Regions from separate parts of the Bacillus rugosus genome, predicted to be linked through region 2. Evidence: predicted binding sites of a transcription regulator. Region 2 holds the regulator's gene; each other region holds the start of a gene.
What was found. Region 2 encodes LexA, which represses DNA repair genes until DNA is damaged. Its sites were predicted from a motif close to CGAACATATGTTCG; they were not measured.

Region 1 (6,955 bases), 1.6 Mb from region 2:
AATGGCGAGAAATGGGATGTTGACCCAAAAAATCGAATGCCAGCTGAAGCTGTCAATCAGTATAGAGCCGATAAAAGGCCCGAGTGCTGCCCCAAGTCCTGCCCCAAGTCCGAAAAATCCAAACACTTTTGGAAGGCGTTTTTCAGAAACAACGTGACGGATAATGGCAATGCTGTTTGGCGTAAGCAGTGCGCCGCCGACAGCCTGCAATGCCCGAAAGACAATCAACAGCAACAGGTTCGGTGAGAGTGCGCAGCCTAAGGACGCGACTAAAAAAAGGCCGACGCCCCATAAGTACATTGTTTTATTGCCGTACATGTCACCGAGTTTTCCAGCAATCGGCTGTGTGACTGCCATCACGATTAAATAAACGGTAACCACCCAAGTGATGCTGGCAATGGACTCGTTATACGTATGGGATATAGATGAGAGCGCGACCGCGATCATCGTTGAGTTAATGGGAACCAGGATGGCCCCTAATAATAGCGAGACGATCAGCGCCCATTCTTTTCTTGAACTCATTGGGATCCTCCTTTTTGTTATGCCAAGGAGTTCATCAAGAAATTCCTTTGACAAATAGAGCTGTGCTATGCTCCAGCATTTTTTCCTGGGGCATTGAAATCACCCGGTCTCCTAAATGGAGACGGTGAATAAAATAACCGAAAATAATCGACATGAACACGTCGGCATGCTCCGCTTCATCTCCTGTCTGAATAACCCCTTTTTCACCCATTTTTTTGAGATAATCAACCAATAGCTGTTTCATAGACTGGGGATATTCTGTTACGTGGTTGATGACATCCTGAAAGAGAGCCGGTTCACGAAAGCTGATTTTAATGAGATCTTTTCTTTGTTCGAGCTCCTCCAAGAGACAGGTTCCAATATGGAGCAGGTCTTTGTACAAATCGCCTTCAGTTTGTTCCAAAATGCTGCTTCTGTTTGGAGAATGCTGAGAAAGCAAAGCCTCGACTAGTCCCTGTTTGTTTTTAAAATTCCTGAAAATCGTCGCTTCACTTACATTTGCTTTTTCTGCGATTTCTTTTGTCGTCGTTGCGCGATATCCTTTTTTCACGAGCAGCTGCATGGCAGCGTCAAGGATTCTCTTGTTTGTCGGTCTCAATACGTTTCACCTCACGAATATACTGGCAGGACAAGTATACACCTGCCTCGCTTGTATAAGAAAGAGGGGGGCACGCATCAGGCTCGGCTGACGACTGTGATTTTGCCGCTGCTTCCGTCGACAGTGATGATGTCTCCGTCTTGTAGTCTTTCTGTTGCTGTACGTGTCCCGAGAACGGCGGGAATGCCGTATTCGCGAGCAATGATCGCAGCGTGAGACAAAATGCCGCCTGTATCTGTAATAATCGCTTTGGCATCTTGAAACAGGCTGGTCCACAGCGGTGTGGTCATTTTGCAAACGAGCACTTCCCCAGATTCGAATTGAGAAAATTCACTGGCGTCCCGAATGATTTTCACCGGACCTGTTGCAATGCCGCTTGATGCCGCAATGCCAAAAATATGATTCTCCGTGTTTTTTTCATCCTCTATCACAGCGCCGACAATGTCTTCAGCAGCTTTTAGCTGTTCTTTTGTCGGAGTGCCGAGATAGGCAGGAGCTTGTGCAAGTTCATACTCATGAAAGGTCTGTCTGCGTTTTTCAGCCTTTTCTTGCAAGGATACAGGGTGAAGAAGCGCATTTTCCACTTCATCATCATATAAGAACCAAAGGTCTTCCCGATCTTGAATGACACCGTTTTCCGCCAGCAATTCCCCTACCTTCAGCAAAAAGACTCTCGCCTTGGCATCCAGCATGGCGTCAATATAAAAGTGGTGATCATCCTTTATATTTGCAGAGTTCAGCGTCCACTGATAATAACGGTCAAATTCTTTACGCAAATCGGGGTCTTCTATGTTTTCTAAGAATTCATTGTATAATTTCTCTCGTTTTTCTTTTGTTTTCTGAAATTCATTGTCAAAATGATAGCCATTGCGGACATAATTTTGAATATTGGCCAGGGCAAAATACGGATTCTCTGCCCAAATCTGTTCAATCAGATCATGGCTTTTTACAGATCTCCACCCGTATTCCTGTAAAAATCCATGGATGTTCTTCAGGAATTGTTTTCCATCATCTATTTGTTCCAATTTTTCCTGCAGCTGTTCCGTCTTGGTGTTCTCAAAAATGGACAGCAAATTCGGGTTTTCCTGAACTTTAACGGAAAATAGCCACAGGTGGCGGTCTGTTTCCAGTGATTTGTTCATTTTTCCTGTCAGCATCTCGTAAAAATGAGCGTTTTCGGATTCTCCTTGAATATGTTGATACATTGCTTGCAGTTTGTTTGTTAGAAGAACTTGTGGAAAAACGATATTGAAGTGCTCCTCATAAGCCGTGAGATAAAAGGCCTTCAGTTTTTGAAAAGCATCTAGTGCGCTTTCTGCGGTATGCTCAGTTTGTGCGAGCTGGTCAAGCGTTCGGTAAAATGGGAGGTATGTGTCATTGATGATGTCATACATACGCTCCGATAATATCGGAAAAAGCTCTTTGCCTAAGTCTTCAGTCGGAGGCTGTTGTCCGCCTTGGCTTTTGGAATAAACATGTCCGCGATAAAGCTTTACTTCTTCAACAACTACACCAATCGGGAACTTTTGCATGCTCTTCTTCAAGCCGTATTCCAGTGCCGGTACAATGAACGAAGAAAATAACGGACTCACCGGACCTTCAATATTTGACTCCATGTTGAGCCAGAAATCATTCATATCAACGTCTGTCATCATGAAGCTGCGTTCTTCTTCTGCCGCTTTTTTGTCCTGTTCAATGGTTGTAATCGGGCGGGCCTGCAGAAGGTATACTTGATGATCAGCGATTCCGAATTCTATATCGACTGGATATCCGTACAGGTCTTCGGTTTTTTTCGTGATTTCAGTCAGTTCGATCACTTGTTCATCTGCAAGGCAAAAACGGCTGCGCATATCTTCACTCGTTTCTTTTTCTGTGATTCCTTCTGCTGCAGACTCCATGTAGATTTCCTTTGCACCTATTTCTTTCTGAATCTCAAACGAAGACTTATTGACTATAAATGTGTCTGGGGTGACACTTCCTGAAACGACAGCTTCCCCCAAACCATAGCTGGCGCTGATTAATAGCTCTCTATCATCATGGGTAACAGGATTGCGGCTGAAAATAACACCTGACACTTCTGAATCGATCAGCCCCTGAACGACAACTCCCATTAACGGCTCTGTGATTTGGTTATTCATTTTTTTCTTATAGCTGCTGACTCGGCCTGAGAAAAATGAAGCCCAGCATTCTTTCACTTTAGCTAGAAATTCTTCCTCTGTTTTAATATTTAAGTAGGTTTCATATTGACCCGCGAATGAAGCGCCTTCTAAATCTTCCGAGGCAGATGAAGAACGCACGGCAACGGATCGGTATGATTCTCTCAGCTTGTAAAAGGAACTTGTCAGCTCATGTTTCAGTTCCTCAGAAAATGCTCCGGCGATGATCCTGCTTTCGATGTTTTCGCTAGTCTCATGAAGCTGGTTATCCTCCATAAAACGGGTGAGCGCATTCGTTTGAATAATAAACCCGTCGGGAACAGGGAGACCGTGTTTGGTCAGTTTAATCAAGTTCATGCCTTTTGCTCCAGCAAGCTGGCTGGATTCTTCTGCATGGCGAAATATTATAGAGTACATATTTGAAACCCCTCTTTCCTTCATTTTGTTTTTCTCTCTAGTCTTTTATGACGGAGCCTGTGTTCGGAAAAATGATAGTGAACACTATCACTCAATTGTAGGTTTTCAGGAAAATGCTGTCAAACGCAGAAAGCCCTAAATAAAATGAATAGTTAAGTTAGTTAGATTATCATGAAAATGCGGCTTAACTGGTGCAGTATACCTATTTTTCTTTTATTCTCGGAATTTGGAAGCGGACTTGAATATGCAGATGAGGTTCATAAATTCATAAAAAAGTGCCGCTGATTGGGACAGTGGCAAAATGAAATAAGTGAAATAGAGTTGCTTGTTGTGCTGTTATCGGCACCAAAGTGCAAATAGGTGATTGATTTTAGGTGAAAAAGGGTATGGTGTAGATAGAGGGAACGATTGCACGATTGTCCGATTCTTCATTTTTTACTATAATCAGATCAGATGAAGAATCCCTGAGGAGGGTTTTTGTTGATTACAAAAGCCGTTTTTGCATTGTTTTTCCCTTTTATGCTCGTTGTTCTTTTTACAAGAGTCACCTTTAATCATTATGTGGCGATCGCTCTAACAGCTGCATTGCTGTTTGCCTCTTATTTAAAAGGCTATACAGAAACGTATTTTATTGTAGGATTGGATGTTGTGTCTCTTGTGGCTGGCGGACTGTATATGGCTAAAAAAGCTGCTGAGAAAAAAGAAGAATAAATCGGACATAATGAATATAAAGACTGAATTCCTGCTTTTACGTTTTAAAAGCAGGTTTTTTATACACGAAAACAGCTGGAAATAAAAAACCACCGAACTTTAGTTCGTATTTTTAGTGATTTTACATTCCATTGTGTTACTATATCTATAGGAAGATTTCGTTAAAGAAACGGAGGCTTATTTTTGTGAAAGATCGCTTTGAGTTAGTCTCGAAATATCAGCCCCAAGGAGATCAGCCGAAAGCCATTGAAAAACTTGTAAAAGGAATTCAGGAGGGCAAGAAGCATCAGACTCTGCTGGGTGCGACAGGAACGGGGAAAACATTTACGGTGTCCAATTTGATTAAAGAAGTCAATAAGCCGACGCTCGTGATTGCCCATAACAAAACCCTTGCTGGACAGCTTTACAGTGAGTTCAAGGAATTTTTTCCGAACAATGCTGTCGAGTATTTTGTCAGCTACTATGATTATTATCAGCCGGAGGCGTATGTGCCTCAAACGGATACGTTTATAGAGAAAGACGCTAGTATTAATGATGAAATTGATAAATTGAGACACTCCGCTACATCGTCTCTGTTTGAGCGGAGAGATGTCATTATTATTGCGAGTGTGTCTTGTATATACGGCCTCGGTTCCCCTGAAGAATACAGGGAAATGGTCGTGTCACTGCGGACGGAAATGGAAATAGAGCGCAACGAGCTGCTCAGAAAACTTGTAGACATCCAATATGCCCGCAACGATATCGACTTTCAGCGCGGTACATTTCGTGTGCGCGGGGATGTAGTGGAAATCTTTCCGGCATCTCGTGATGAACACTGTATCAGAGTTGAGTTTTTCGGTGACGAAATCGAACGAATTCGGGAAGTAGATGCGCTGACAGGAGAAATTCTCGGCGACCGTGACCATGTTGCGATTTTCCCGGCCTCCCACTTCGTCACGCGGGCCGAGAAAATGGAAAAAGCGATTCAAAATATCGAGAAGGAGCTTGAGGAGCAGCTGAAAGTCATGCATGAAAACGGCAAGCTGCTTGAAGCGCAGCGTTTAGAGCAGAGGACAAGGTATGATCTTGAAATGATGCGGGAAATGGGATTCTGCTCTGGCATTGAGAACTATTCAAGACATTTGACGCTTCGGCCTCCAGGTTCAACGCCGTATACGCTTCTTGATTATTTCCCTGACGATTTTATGATCGTAGTGGATGAGTCACATGTGACAATTCCTCAGGTGCGCGGCATGTTTAACGGAGACCAGGCGCGAAAACAGGTGCTCGTGGATCACGGCTTCCGGCTACCATCAGCGCTTGATAACCGTCCGCTTCGTTTTGAAGAATTTGAAAAGCATATGCACAATATCGTGTATGTATCAGCGACGCCAGGGCCGTACGAGATTGAGCATACAGATGAAATGATCGAACAGATTATTCGTCCGACGGGGCTTCTTGACCCGCTTATCGATGTGCGTCCCATCGAAGGCCAGATTGACGACTTGATCGGCGAAATTCAAGCAAGAATCGAGCGGGATGAACGGGTGCTCGTGACAACCTTGACGAAGAAGATGTCAGAGGATCTGACCGATTATTTAAAGGAAATCGGCATTAAAGTAAACTATCTGCATTCTGAGATTAAGACGCTTGAACGGATTGAAATTATCCGCGACCTGCGCCTTGGCAAGTACGATGTGCTTGTCGGCATCAACCTGCTGAGGGAAGGGCTCGACATTCCTGAAGTATCTCTCGTTGCGATTTTGGATGCGGATAAGGAAGGCTTCCTTCGCTCTGAACGTTCGCTGATCCAGACCATCGGACGTGCCGCAAGGAACTCTGAAGGCCGCGTCATTATGTACGCAGATAAAATGACGAAATCTATGGAAATTGCAATTAATGAAACAAAACGCCGCCGCGAGCAGCAGGAGCAGTTTAACGAAGAGCACGGCATTACGCCGAAAACGATAAATAAAGAAATTCGCGATGTTATTCGTGCCACAGTAGCGGCTGAGGATAAAGCGGAATACAAAACAAAAGCCGCGCCGAAGCTGTCGAAAATGACGAAGAAAGAACGCCAGAAAGTCGTTGAACAGATGGAGCACGAAATGAAGGAAGCCGCCAAGGCGCTTGACTTTGAAAGAGCCGCGGAGCTTCGCGATTTACTTTTAGAGCTAAAAGCGGAAGGATGATGAACAAATGGCTATGGATCGGATAGAGGTGAAGGGAGCCAGGGCGCATAACCTGAAAAATATCGATGTAACAATTCCAAGAGATCAGCTTGTCGTTGTTACGGGTTTGTCCGGATCAGGGAAATCCTCTCTAGCCTTTGACACCATATATGCAGAAGGACAGAGACGGTATGTCGAGTCGCTGTCTGCCTATGCCCGCCAGTTTTTAGGGCAAATGGATAAGCCGGATGTTGATGCAATTGAGGGGCTGTCTCCCGCCATCAGCATCGATCAGAAAACAACGAGCCGCAATCCGAGATCTACTGTCGGTACGGTTACTGAGATTTATGATTATCTGCGTCTTTTGTATGCGAGAGTAGGGAAGCCTCATTGCCCGGAAC
Region 2 (6,955 bases):
TCTGCAGGACGCATCAAGGAAAGATTAGGCATCGCACGGAGTGAAGCAAGCTGCTCAACAGGCTCGTGAGTCGGGCCGTCTTCACCTACAGCAATACTGTCATGTGTGAAGACATAAGTGACAGGAAGACCCATTAATGCTGCAAGGCGAATCGCCGGACGCAGGTAATCAGAGAAGACAAAGAAAGTTCCGCCGAATACACGAAGTCCGCCATGAAGCGCCATACCATTTAAGGCTGCACCCATTGCAAATTCACGAACACCAAACCAGAAGTTTTTGCCTGAGTAATCAACCGCTGTAAAATCACCGGCATTTTTAATTGTCGTTTTGTTTGATCCCGCTAGGTCAGCAGATCCTCCGACAAAGAAAGGAATTTTTTTCGCAAGTCCGTTGAGAACTTCACCAGAAGATGCACGTGATGCCAGGCTGCTTCCTTTTTCATAAACAGGAACCTCTTGATCCCAGTCCTTTGGAAGCTCTCCTTTGATTGCAAGCTCAAGCTGTTCAGCAAGTTCAGGATAAACTTCTTTATATTTAGCGAATTGGGCTTTCCATTCCTGTTCCTTTTTCTCGCCTGATTCTTTAACCGCTGAAGCGAAATGCTCATATACTTCTGACGGAACGTAGAAATCTTCTTCATACGTCCACGCGTAAGCTTCTTTTGTTAACTTGCTTTCCTCTTTACCAAGCGGAGCACCGTGAACACCAGATGTGCCGGCACGGTTAGGTGAACCGAATCCGATTGTCGTTTTCACTTCAATTAATGTAGGTTTCTTTTCATTTTGGCGTGCTTTTTCGATAGCCGCTGTTAATTCTTCAATATTGTTTCCATCCTCAACATAAAGAACTTCCCAATTCATTGCTTCAAATCGCTGTTTCACGTTTTCAGAGAATGAACGGTCGAGATCTCCATCGAGAGAGATGTCATTAGAATCGTATAATACGATCAGACGGCCAAGCTGAAGATGGCCTGCGAGTGAAGCGGCTTCAGAAGAAATACCTTCCATTAAATCACCATCACCGCAAATACTGTATGTATAATGATCGACTACGTTAAATGAATCACGGTTGTAAGTTTCAGCTAAATGGCGTTCAGCGATAGCCATTCCGACTGCCATGGCAATTCCTTGGCCAAGCGGACCTGTTGTCGCATCAACACCGGCAGTATGTCCGAATTCCGGATGTCCAGGTGTTTTGCTGCCCCACTGGCGGAATCCCTTAAGATCTTCGATGCTAAGATCAAACCCGCTTAAATGAAGCATGCTGTATAAAAGTGCTGATCCGTGTCCAGCAGATAAAACAAAACGGTCACGGTTAAACCAGCCAGGGTTTGCTGGACTTACGTTCATAAATTTTGTCCACAGCGTGTATGCCATTGGAGCGGCCCCCATTGGCATCCCTGGGTGACCAGAATTTGCTTTTTCAATAGCGTCTATTGACAGTGTGCGAATGGTAGCAACTGATTTCTTTTCAATTGTATCCATAAAAATCCCCTTCCTTATGTGTTGTACCCTTACATCATAAATGTCTGACGACTTTTTCTCAACTGTTTCAGCTTAAATTTGAGAGAAACTTGTTGAATTTTGTCACATAAGAGTTTTGCTTATAGTATATGCAAAAGAGGAATACGATATTTCCGTATTCCTCTTATATTAGTGAAGTTTGTTATTTCTTTGTTCTTTTTTTAGCTTTTCTGGTGTTACATCATTGCCTTCAGGGTCAATGATTTTCACACTTTTTAATGTGTTTTTCATAGAAGAGCGAAAACCTTTCAGGTACTCTTGACGAAGCTTTTGCTGTTCGGCTTTTTCTTCTTCAGTCATAACGCCAGCTTTAGCTTTCGCAGCAAGTTCATTAATTCTGGCAATTTTTGCGTTTGAAATCATGTTAAACTCCTTTATTGCATTTTGTCTATATAGTACTAGATCAAAAAGAGTTTTACAACTGATTCACTCGGCTGTCTCGTCATTCTCTATGTATTCCTGAAACCGCCGGTGGACGGTCGCTTTAGACACATCATAGCCAAACCCTCTTAGCGTAGCCGCGATTTCTGCGAACGTCAGTTTATTCGCTCTTAGACGGACGATCTCTGAGATTGGGACCTCTATTCTTTCTTTTCCGCTGTTTTCATGTTGATTTTTCAGGTTTTTTTGCGGTTTAAAACCATTTTTTACTGCACGCTTCATTCCCCGCTTGATTTTCATGTTGTGAATTTTCCGCTGGTATTCCTCCACAATGCTGACGATCTCCAGCACCATCGAGTCAGCCTCCGATAGCTCCAGCTCACCTCTGTGAGCCGTTGTATAGACTTTCACACCTTCTCTGTAGATACAATGAAGCAATGCGATTTTTGCATTTCCCCGCCCGAGCCTTGTCTCATCCTGAACCAAAATGACATCAATTCCAGAATTTTTGATCTCATCAAGCAGTTCAAATACACCGTCCCGATCCATTTCGTATCCGCTGGCTTTTTCAGAAATCACTTTGAGGACTTCCATGCCGTTCTCGGCTGCAATGGCCGTAAGCTCCTCCTCCTGCCGCTTTAATGAAGTCTCCTGCTGTTCTTTATTTGTGCTTACGCGGGCATAAATGAGTGCTTTCATTTTTTCTATCTTTCCTCTCTATCTTACAGTTGCCAATTCATATGCATCCTGATGCTTCTTTTTCAACGGAATCACCAACTCATCTCCCGGCTGGATATCAGACGTCTGAAGATGATTGTTATCAGCTACCCATTCAATAAAATCATTTTTGTTTATCTTTTTTGTATCTGCTACCTGATCAGCAATTGACCAAAGTGTGTCGCCCTGCTGGACTTCTATTTTAACATACTGATTAAGCTCCTGACCGCTGCTTGTATATGATAGCAAAAGGATAACCGCGCTCAAAATCACTGTGAACAGACCGACAAAAATAATAGATTCTTTACTCATGATCATAACCTCCAACAGGAATGTTTGTTCGCTTTTTTATAATTTCAGTATATACGAACAAACGTTTCTGTCAATTGTTTTTTCGAACCTATGTTTGTACTGTAAGGAAAATCATGCTATAATCTACTTAAAATCGACGTTTTGAGGTGCGAAAAATGACGAAGCTATCAAAAAGGCAACTTGATATCCTCCGTTTTATTAAAGCAGAGGTTAAATCAAAAGGATATCCGCCTTCCGTGAGAGAAATCGGAGAGGCTGTCGGGCTTGCGTCCAGCTCAACTGTACACGGCCATTTGGCCCGTTTGGAAACAAAAGGGCTGATCAGACGGGATCCGACAAAACCTAGAGCAATAGAAATACTTGATGAAGAAGTAGACATTCCGCAAAGCCAGGTCGTAAATGTACCAGTCATTGGGAAAGTCACGGCGGGATCTCCTATTACAGCAGTAGAAAATATTGAAGAATATTTTCCTCTTCCTGACCGTATGGTTCCTCCTGACGAGCACGTGTTTATGCTGGAGATTATGGGAGACAGTATGATTGAAGCTGGTATTTTCGATAAGGATTATGTCATCGTTAAACAGCAAAATACAGCGAACAACGGGGAAATTGTAGTGGCGATGACAGAAGATGATGAAGCTACGGTAAAACGTTTCTATAAAGAGGATACTCACATTCGCTTACAGCCTGAAAACCCAACGATGGAACCTATCATCTTGCAGAATGTCAGCATTCTAGGGAAAGTGATTGGCGTGTTCAGAACCGTCCATTAACCTATTGATCTATCAGATGCATGAAAAACCCCCTCTTCCTTTACGGAGAGGGGGTTTATTGTACGAAAAAAGCAGGCTCGCCCTGACTTTTGGGTGCGAGCCTGAATAGGAGGAAAAAGAACATCATGTTTACACCATAATTATCCACTAAATAATTGTTGAAGTCAAGAAATTTTCTTTCCTTCAGGAAACTTTTATCATAATAATGTCCGTTTAAAACATTAGACGTTATCTCCTTAAAAATGTTTCATTTTCTTAGGTCGTGGAATGATGTTGCTTCATGTTTATGTAAGGAGCGCGGCAATTGAGTTTCAATGAAAATTTAGTACATTGTATAGTTGGTTCAACATTTTCCAAAAAAACAGCTCACTTCTCTTGATCAACGTGAGCTTCAATTAAAATGAAACATATTGTATACCATAACTGCCCTTTACCCGAACACTTGTACAGTCTTCTGAATGTTCTTCTGCAAATATACGGTAACGGTGAAATGAATCGATAGCAACCTTATCCTGAGCACTAAAATCAAACCAGCTGCCGCTGAATTGCCTCGTACTCAGTGTTGTATATTCTCCCATAAGCCCCATCCGCTGAAGTTTAACCTCAACTGAACAAGTATTGGCTCCCAATATGGTAAACTGATAGCCTAAAAATTAGTCGATCGCCGGAACATCACTGATATTTTCCAGAACAAACGTTTTTGTGCTGTCATTTAAAATAAAGTCTGTTTTGTAATCAAAATCTAAAGCTGACGCATGGGTACTGCTAATGCTAAAAAAACAATTCAAAACTGTTGTTAAGCCTAGGATTTATATTTTCAATCACATCCCTCCCTTACCATATTTTAACCATACATGATTTTTATGTATATGTTCTGTGTAGTAGCAAGAGGTCGTCTCAATCATAAAAATTCATATGCGTTTTTTGCTGTTTATAATAACGAAGCCTGTCTTGAAGGGTTCCGGTATGAAATTCAAATTTATGGCCGTCAGGGTCGGTAAAATAAATTGATTTTCGATCGCGTTCATCTCGTTCTCTGCCAGGCAGAATATTGACATGAAGCCTTTTTAATTTTGCTGACATTTCCGCAAACTCATGATCTTCAATAGTAAAAGCAATATGTGTATAAGACGCCTTAATGTCATTTCTCGGAATGTCAGATTCTTCATTAAGCGCAAGCCAGATGCCATTTAAATCAAAATATGCTGTTGTTCTTCCCTTTACCAGAAGCTTTGCATCAAACACTTTTTGATAAAAATCAATTGATGTATCCAGATGAGAAACTGAAAATAACAAGTGATTGATTCCTTTTATCTTCACAAATCATCCCCTCCTTGAAAGCTGATCATTCATTTGTACGACTTTTTTCCAAGAAAGTTTCATCCAGCCAGAAAAAAATACCAGTGTAAACAAAATCGGATTGTTTAAAATAATGACTGTACAGCGATGGCCTTTTATGGGTTCGATTTGAATAATTTGTTTACTGCCAAGGGTTTTCTTCAAAAATAACAATTTAGGTGGTCAAATGAAACATATCATTGCTCTTGCTTCAAAGGTTGCTTTTACTCTCGCCCTTTTATATGTGATTTTGGACAGATTCTATCACGCGCCCTTTTTAAGTGTGATGTTTATTGCACTTTTCTTAGGTTTTGTTTCCTATCTATCCGGTGACATACTCGTCCTTCCCAGAACAAACAATATTACAGCTTCATTGGCTGACTTTGGACTTTCATTCGTTATTCTTTGGGTCTTTGTTTTAACCCAAACAAGAAACGGTTTCTCACCATTTGCAGCTGCTCTGCTTTCCGCTGCCTGTCTAACTGTTTTTGAATACTTTTTTCATCGGTATTTGCTAAAAAATGTGCTGGATGAAACCTTCCGAAATGAACTGCCAGTCAGAGATAACACGCTGCAGTATCAAATAGAAGCCTCAGACGAGCTATTTCCTGACGTTACGAAAGAGCAGCATGAGGAATAGGAGGCTTAGTGCCTCCTATTTTTCAGTAGCTATTATTGATAAAACGGGACATTACCTCAGTAAAATCATAAAACCTTTCATTTTGAGTAACAGATCTGCTTCTTAAAGAAAAAATGCCAAACAAAGATCTTCTAAAACCTGTGCTCATTTCTAACTGGATGCTCAAACCTGTTTTTGATTTATTTGCAATGTTATTCGGACTTACACCTGCATGCGGATGGTCTGTACTGAGCAATACAGCTGGAAAACCCTCATTTTGCAGTTTTTCAACTAAATCTGCCGCTCTTATGCGATCTGTACCGCCGACTTCGATCTGCTGATCTTCTTCTGCATACCCATGCAATGAAATGACATATTCATGACTTCCTGTCATCTTCAGAGCCCGAGGCTCATCAAAATGCGTGCTTGTAATATGAAGCACTGAGTTTCCTGAAGATTTTAAGCCTTCAAATAAATACATTGAGTACTCTTTGCTGAGCTCTCTTGCTATTTCACTTGTCCCGCCTTCAATACCTCCTCCGTGAATCGCTAAAACAAGGACAGGGCTGCCGGCTTCCTTCGTAACAATGCCGTAATCAGAAGGGTCTTCATTGTGTTTTAATTCCTCAAAATTCTGATATACATCTTCAGCATATATTGAAGAAATCGGAGTAAATACCATAAAAACAAACAATAATTTTACAATATTAAGAGTTGATGGAAAACGTTTGGCTATGTTACAATCAACATGCTTCAAGGAATGGAGCAAACGGCGGAGCAGGGATACTTTGGCCGGTTTCATCTACTCCGCCTCTAAGTCCATATCAACAGGATGTCGGTTTCTTTGAGGCTTTAGCACGAATTTCTCGTCCTCCTTGTTAAATTTTTGTTAAATTCACAATATTATATACCATTAGCCCGGGCGCTGTTCTTCCCATTTCTGAATTTATGAAAAGTAAGTTGGAACCACCTTCCTTTTTCCCTATTCTCATATCAAACCAAAAAACGCACCTGCCCTTTGGCCTGTGCATTTTTATTTTCTTTTCATTCTTCTTTTCTTTTCTTTATTCAGTTTCATGATGTTTTTTTCAATTTTCCTTATTTTTTGCCTTTGCGGGATTGTTTTCACTTCATAATAAACAGCGATAAACCCGCTTAATGTCACTGCTGCGATGTAAAGGACACGCTGATTGATCATCCGGTCAGCGCGCCCATGATTACCCGCTTCTTTTTCCAGTCTTTCGATCACGTCTTTATCGAACAGCTGATCGACATACACTTGTTTCATTCCC
Region 3 (6,955 bases), 1.3 Mb from region 2:
GGCTTACCTGTAATGCTTTCGCTACATCTGTAATCGAAGTTTTCGCGACACCAAAACGCCTTAATGTTTCTTCTGTCGCTGCCAGTATTTGTTTTTTGGTTAATACGTCACCTTCTGAAGATCTGTTCATAGTACTGTGGCTTTTCAGGGCCGCATACAACACCTCCCTGAAGACATCTTAGCAAAATCACAAACAAATGACAAATATCCATTCCTGTCATTCGTCACAAAAAAAAAGAGTGATGTACTATGCATCACTCTTCTCTCTATTATTCTTTGATTTTCTTTCTTCCAAACGGCCACCAGTTGCCTTCGCCAAAGGTCATGATGATTGCCGGAATGAAGAGCGGGAGAATGACAAGGCCGTAAAGCAACAGCCCGATAATGATGACACTTGCCACCTGCATCAGCGTATTGACGCCTGAAGGCATCATCGCCGCGAACGTTCCGGCCAAAATAATGGCCGCCGTAATAATGACGGATCCCATTTTGCTCATTGATCTGACAACACCTTGCGCAATGCCAAGGTGCACCTCTTCCTTAAATCGGTCCAACAAGAAGATCGAATAATCCACGCCTAACGCGATCAAAATAACAAAGCTGAAGAACGGTACCGCCCAGCTGACGCCGGCGTTTCCTAAGCCGTTTACAAAAATTAATTCCGTTATGGATATCGAGGTGTAATACGTCAGCAGCAGTGACGCGATCATATAAATCGGCATGATCATTGATCGGAACAAAATCGTTAACACAATAAACAGGCCAATAATCATGATCACCATTGTTCTGGAGAAGTCCGTTGTGGAAAGCTCTTTTAAGTCAGCATTCACACTCGTGACCCCGCCGTATACGATCTGTGCATCCTCGAGAGGAGTGCCGTCCACTTCGTTTGCTACAGCTTTTTTGATTTGGTTTATTGTTGTAATGGCTTGTTCTGAATAAGGATTAGAGTCCAAGACGACGCTTAATTGCACGCCTTTGCCGTCTTCAAAGGAATATTGGTCGATTGACTTCTTAAAGTCTTTATCCTTCATTACTTGATCAGGAATGAATATCCCTGTATCCCTTACGGTTGAGCTTTTGCTCATATCCTCTAACATATCACTGGAAGCTGTAATGCCGTCAGAGATTTTCGTCAGGCCATCATTTGCACTCTTCACACCCCCGGCAAGCTTCTTCAGGCTTTCGGTCAGTGTTCCAGCTTGTGCCTGCTGGCCTGAGAGCTGCTGGTTCGCTTGTTCAAGTCCGGTTTGAATCTGTCCAAGCTGTCCGCTGATTGCCGTAAGCTGCTGCACGGTCTGTGCAGTATTGCCGGATTGGGAAATCTGTTTGCTCACGAGCTGCAGTTGCTGATTGATTTTGCCCAATCCGTCTGCCGCATCGCCCAGTGAACCGCCGGCGCTGCTATTTGAGGCTGAGACGGTTTGACCCGTCATTTGATTCAACCCGTTTTCGATATCCGTTAAACCGCTTTGGACATCGGCGATTCCTTTTACCGTCTTATCCAGCCCGTCTGAAACTGAGCCTAGCTGTTTATCAATATATAAATCTTTGATTTTTTCACCAGTCGGCTGCGTGATGGTCATGACAGAGTCAACATGCTCGACTTTCTCAATCGCTTTGCTGATATTTCCGAGATAAGGGATTGTATCAGCTGTTGTGAGATCTTTGTCTCCTTTTACGACAACATTGATCGGGAACGCTTTCCCTTCACCGAATCCATCCTTGATGGCCTCGAGAGCTTTTACTGATTTATAATCGCTGCTGATTTCCGCAGTCGAATCGAATGAAATCTGGTCATCATAGGTCAAAATGAACGGAAGCGTGATAATCACCGTGATGACAATAAACAGAAACGGACGCACAACGGAATGTCTGCCGAGAAACGCCCATAATTTGTTGTCACTGTGCGACAGCACTTTCTTAGAAGGCCAAAATAATTTTTCGCCCAGCGTCACCATAAATAATGGCAGCAGTGTATAGAGAATGATCATTAATATCCCTACACCGACTGCTACCCCTACTGCGGATTGGAAAATCGCAAACTTCGCAAATCCTAAGGCGGAAAATCCGATCAATACCGCAAATCCACTAATAAATAAGGTTTTTCCCCCCGTACGGTAAGCGATAAGCGCCGCTTCTTTTTTGTCATGCCCGTTCGCTAACTCTTCACGGAATCGGGTAAGAAGCAGAATGCAGTAATCTGTTCCGATACCGAACAGGATGGCAACTAAGAAGGTTTGCGTAAACGTCGAGATAGGAAAATCAACATTGTACACAAGGATGCCCAATATGGATTGACTGATCAGATAAGAGAAACCGACAACTACAATCGGAATAAAAGGCGTCACAACAGATCGGAACACGATCAGCAGTAAACCGATGATCAAGCAGACTGTGATCACTTCCGTTTTCTTGAGCCCTTCTTCTGAGCTGTGAGCGAAATCCTGATTAATGAGAGAGGCTCCCGTAATATATGCAGTCAAATCATTAGGAACGATTTTATAAATATCATCCGCGATTTTTTCCGCTTTTTTATCAGAACCTGTAATCGTGACAGGAATGAGAACGGTTTTTTTGTCTTTTGAAATCAATTGGTCTTTGACTTCTTTGTCTGCTGTTAGAGGAGACGTTATTTCTTCTACACCGTCGATCTTTTTGACTTTATCAATCATTGTCCGGAGCTGATCCTCTGTTTCTTTCTTCAAAGCGTGATCTAATGTAAAGACTATACTGATCGAATTATTGTCTTCGCCCGCTTGTTTTAAAATGGCATTTGCTCTTTCTGAAACAGCATCTGCAGGAAGCTGGGCCTGCCCCTTTTGATTGGCCAGCTCCGTTAAGTTCGGAGAAAACAAACCCAAAACGACGGTAAGTGCTAATATAACCGCTGCAATTGCCCACTTGAATTTGATGATTGCCCTCATTCTGCAGAATCTCCTCCTTTAAATTTGCTTTTTAGAATGGTGAATATCTCTATGATGGAATTTAAGTGTTTCTCATCTATATCATCGATCAGCTCTTTGAGAGCATTAAAAATGGCTGAATCTAATTCTTCCAGTATGGTTTCACCGCTGGATGTGATGTTAATAAGCTTAGAGCGCTTATCACTTTTCGCCGGACAGGCATCCCATTCAACCAATCCCTTATCGAGCAGCTTTTTCAGCCTGTTTGAAATCGCGCTTTTATGTACATTTTGATACATGGCTAGGCTGCCGGGAGAGGTTGGGCCCTTGACTTTTAAAATCTTTAACAGGTCTGCCTGCTCCCTTGAGATATTCTTGAAGACATCCTGATTGATTTCATGATGCACAAACTCTGTCCCTTCAAGTAATACTTCCACGAACAGGTTTATCGCCTGACATAGCTTTTGTTCATTCAACAACTGCCCCTCCTCACTATAGTTTACCCCTCTAAACTTTATGATCAATGTCAATTAGTTTATTCCCCTAAACTATGTCTGTCAACAAATTTTATTCACGAACACCTTACCAGGAACGCTTGTTCGTGTATAATAGACGTTATAAACGCGAAAGGGGAAAATTAACATGTCAGATTTTTCATTAAAATTGTATGAATATAACGTCTGGGCCAATCAGCAAATCTTCAACCGATTAAAAGAGCTTCCACAAGAGGTGTACCGCCAAGAAATCCAAAGCGTGTTTCCGTCGATATCCCATGTGCTGTCTCATGTTTATCTTTCTGATCTCGGCTGGATTGAAGTGTTTTCCGGCCAAAGCATGACTGATGCTTTGGCATTAGCTGAACAACTTAAAGAACAGACAGAGGCAAAAGAAATGGAGGAAATGGAAGACCTGTTTCTGACATTATCCGAGCGCTATACATTATTTTTACAGCAAAAAGAGCAGCTCAATAAGCCCCTCCAGATTATAAATCCCTCAGGCGGAATCATGAAAACGACTGTTTCTGAGCTGGTTCCCCACGTTGTCAATCACGGGACATACCACCGCGGCAATATCACAGCAATGCTGCGGCAGACAGGATACGCATCCGCTCCGACAGATTATGGGCTATACCTGTACATGAAAAAAACTGAAATGGCATAAAAGAAAGCGGCTCCCTAAATTGAGCCGCTTTTTTTATGATGCATCGTTCAAAACCATAAAAATTTCTTTTCATATTTCCTGTATAGTAAAAAAGATAGAAATTTTAGTGTTATAATAATCATTAAAAATATATTGCTGACCCAATAAACAATTTTCAATGGAGGAACACACAAAGTGACAGACGATATGACGAAAGACAATATAAATCAGCAAAAATTGGAGAGAGGCTTGAAAAACAGGCACATCCAGCTCATCGCCATCGGCGGGGCCATTGGAACGGGCTTATTTCTCGGCTCAGGAAAATCCATTCATTTTGCCGGACCGTCGATTCTATTTGCTTACATGATCACAGGCATCATTTGCTTTTTGATTATGAGATCTCTGGGTGAACTGCTGTTATCGAATTTGAACTATCACTCTTTTGTTGATTTTGTACAAGACTATTTAGGCGATATGGCAGCCTTTATCACCGGCTGGACCTATTGGTTCTGCTGGATCTCGATTGCAATGGCTGATCTGACAGCCGTCGGACTTTACACTCAATATTGGCTTCCGGGTGTGCCGCAATGGGTGCCCGGCTTAATCGCTCTGATTATTTTACTGATTATGAACTTGGCAACCGTCAAGCTCTTTGGAGAATTAGAATTTTGGTTTGCTTTAATTAAAGTCATTGCCATTTTGGCGCTGATCGTCATTGGCCTTGTGATGATCTTTAAAGGTTTTTCCACAAGCTCAGGCGTCTCCAGTTTCACAAATCTCTGGAGCCACGGAGGTATGTTCCCGAATGGCATGCACGGGTTTATCCTCTCGTTCCAGATGGTTGTATTTGCCTTTGTCGGCATTGAGCTGGTCGGACTGACAGCCGGTGAAACAGAAAACCCTGAAAAAGTAATCCCTAAAGCGATCAACAATATCCCTGTCCGGGTCCTGCTTTTCTATATCGGTGCTCTTCTCGTGATTATGAGCATCTATCCTTGGGATGTCATTAATCCTAGCGAGAGCCCATTCGTACAGGTATTTGTCGCGGTCGGTATCGTCGGGGCAGCAAGCATTATCAACTTTGTGGTGCTGACATCCGCTGCCTCAGCATGCAACAGCGCTGTATTCAGTACAAGCCGTATGGTCTATTCCCTTGCGAAAGATAACAATGCGCCTGAATCAATGGCGAAACTGACTCCGCGTAAAGTACCTAGAAATGCGTTGTTCTTTTCAGCTATCGTGATTTTAATCGGTGTTACGTTAAACTACATCATGCCAGAAGGCGTATTCACCCTGATCACAAGCATTTCAACCGTCTGCTTTATTTATATTTGGGGGATTACGGTCATCTGCCATATGAAATACCGGAAAACAAGACCTGAATTAGCGAAAACAAACAAATTTAAGCTTCCGCTTTACCCGTTTACCAATTACCTGATTCTTGCGTTCCTGGCGTTTATCCTGGTTGTGCTGGCATTGGCTGAGGATACTCGTGTTTCCTTATTTGTCACGCCGGTTTGGTTTATTTTGCTGATTGTGATTTATAAAGTGAGAAAAGCGAAGCATCAATAAGATTCGCAGCTCCTGCCTCAGAAATGAGAGCAGGAGCTTTTTTGATGAAAATAAATGACAAATGACCTTTGCTTTTGAATTTGAAGTTATGCTATAGTGTGTGTAATCAAAACAAGAAGGGATGATGGGTGGACAATGATTAACTAATCTTATTTTTGCCGTTTGAAATCAATATTTCAAATCAGAAAAAATAGGATTAGTCTGCCCATTTTCTATATATACGACATTGCTATTTATAAATAAATAGCTTATTTGATCATGCAACGGTGCGGCTAATCCTTCCAATACATTTTGGGAGGATTTTTTTATTCTCCCTTTAAAGCGAGGGATATGGATGAAAGAGATCGTAACATTAACAAATGTCAGCTATGAAGTGAGGGATCTGACTGTTTTTAAAAACATAAATGCCAGTGTTCAGCAAGGAGATATCATTGGGATTATTGGAAAAAATGGTGCTGGGAAGTCTACGCTGCTGCACCTCATTCACAATGACTTAGCTCCTGCACAAGGACAAATCCTTCAGCAGGATGTAAAAATGACGTTGGTTAAGCAGGAAACCGCGTCGTATTCCTTTGCGGATCTGACGCCTGCCGAAAAGAAGTTACTGGAGAAATGGCGTGTGCCCGTCAGGGATTTCCAACAGTTAAGCGGCGGTGAAAAACTGAAAGCACGGCTGGCGAAAGGACTATCAGAGGATGCAGATCTTTTACTGTTAGATGAACCGACAAACCACCTTGATGAAGAAAGCTTGCAATTTCTCATTCAACAGCTGAAAAGTTATAGAGGCACTGTAATTCTTGTTTCTCACGATCGTTATTTTTTAGACGAAGCCGCAACAAAAATATGGTCGCTCGAAGCTCAAACCCTGATTGAATTCAAAGGAAATTACTCTGGGTATATGAAGTTCCGGGAAAAGAAAAGACTCGCCCAGCAGCGTGAATATGATAAGCAGCAAAAAATGGTTGAACGGATTGAAGCACAAATGAATGAGCTTGCTTCATGGTCGGAAAAAGCCCACGCCCAATCGACGAAAAAGGAAGGGTTTAAAGAATATCACCGGGTAAAAGCGAAGCGTACGGATGCCCAGATTAAATCCAAGCGGAAGCGGCTTGAACAAGAGCTGGAGAAAGCAAAGGCCGAACCCGTTGAGCCGGAATATACTGTCCGCTTTTCAATTGATACAACCAAAAAAACAGGAAAACGTTTTTTAGAAGTTAAGCATGTAACGAAGGTTTTTGGCGAAAGGATCCTCTTTAAAGACGCACATTTTACAATTCAGCACGGCGAAAAGGTAGCGATCATAGGACCCAATGGCAGCGGAAAAACAACATTATTGA

Region 1: the regulator LexA is predicted to act here: its motif matches at 4,498-4,511, upstream of uvrB (excinuclease ABC subunit UvrB).
Region 3: the regulator LexA is predicted to act here: its motif matches at 3,495-3,508, upstream of dinB (damage-inducible protein DinB).

What each region holds. Positions count from the first base shown of each region.
Region 1 is NZ_CP096590.1:3,500,500-3,507,454, reverse strand. Features, by position in the region: gene M0696_RS17820 (MFS transporter) at 1-522, opposite strand, end outside; gene M0696_RS17815 (TetR/AcrR family transcriptional regulator) at 557-1,120, opposite strand; gene M0696_RS17810 (PEP/pyruvate-binding domain-containing protein) at 1,198-3,693, opposite strand; gene M0696_RS17805 (CsbA family protein) at 4,174-4,404, shown strand; gene uvrB (excinuclease ABC subunit UvrB) at 4,590-6,575, shown strand; gene uvrA (excinuclease ABC subunit UvrA) at 6,583-6,955, shown strand, end outside.
Region 2 is NZ_CP096590.1:1,942,281-1,949,235, reverse strand. Features, by position in the region: gene tkt (transketolase) at 1-1,484, opposite strand, end outside; gene M0696_RS09670 (DUF896 domain-containing protein) at 1,653-1,886, opposite strand; gene M0696_RS09665 (YneB family resolvase-like protein) at 1,950-2,603, opposite strand; gene yneA (cell division suppressor protein YneA) at 2,622-2,939, opposite strand; gene lexA (transcriptional repressor LexA) at 3,089-3,706, shown strand; gene fosM (FosM family fosfomycin resistance protein) at 4,604-5,026, opposite strand; gene M0696_RS09645 (YndM family protein) at 5,232-5,684, shown strand; gene M0696_RS09640 (poly-gamma-glutamate hydrolase family protein) at 5,707-6,465, opposite strand; gene M0696_RS09635 (hypothetical protein) at 6,697-6,955, opposite strand, start outside.
Region 3 is NZ_CP096590.1:594,954-601,908, reverse strand. Features, by position in the region: gene M0696_RS03170 (TetR/AcrR family transcriptional regulator) at 1-130, opposite strand, end outside; gene M0696_RS03165 (MMPL family transporter) at 270-2,927, opposite strand; gene M0696_RS03160 (MarR family transcriptional regulator) at 2,924-3,382, opposite strand; gene dinB (damage-inducible protein DinB) at 3,549-4,067, shown strand; gene M0696_RS03150 (amino acid permease) at 4,242-5,618, shown strand; gene vmlR (ABC-F type ribosomal protection protein VmlR) at 5,953-6,955, shown strand, end outside.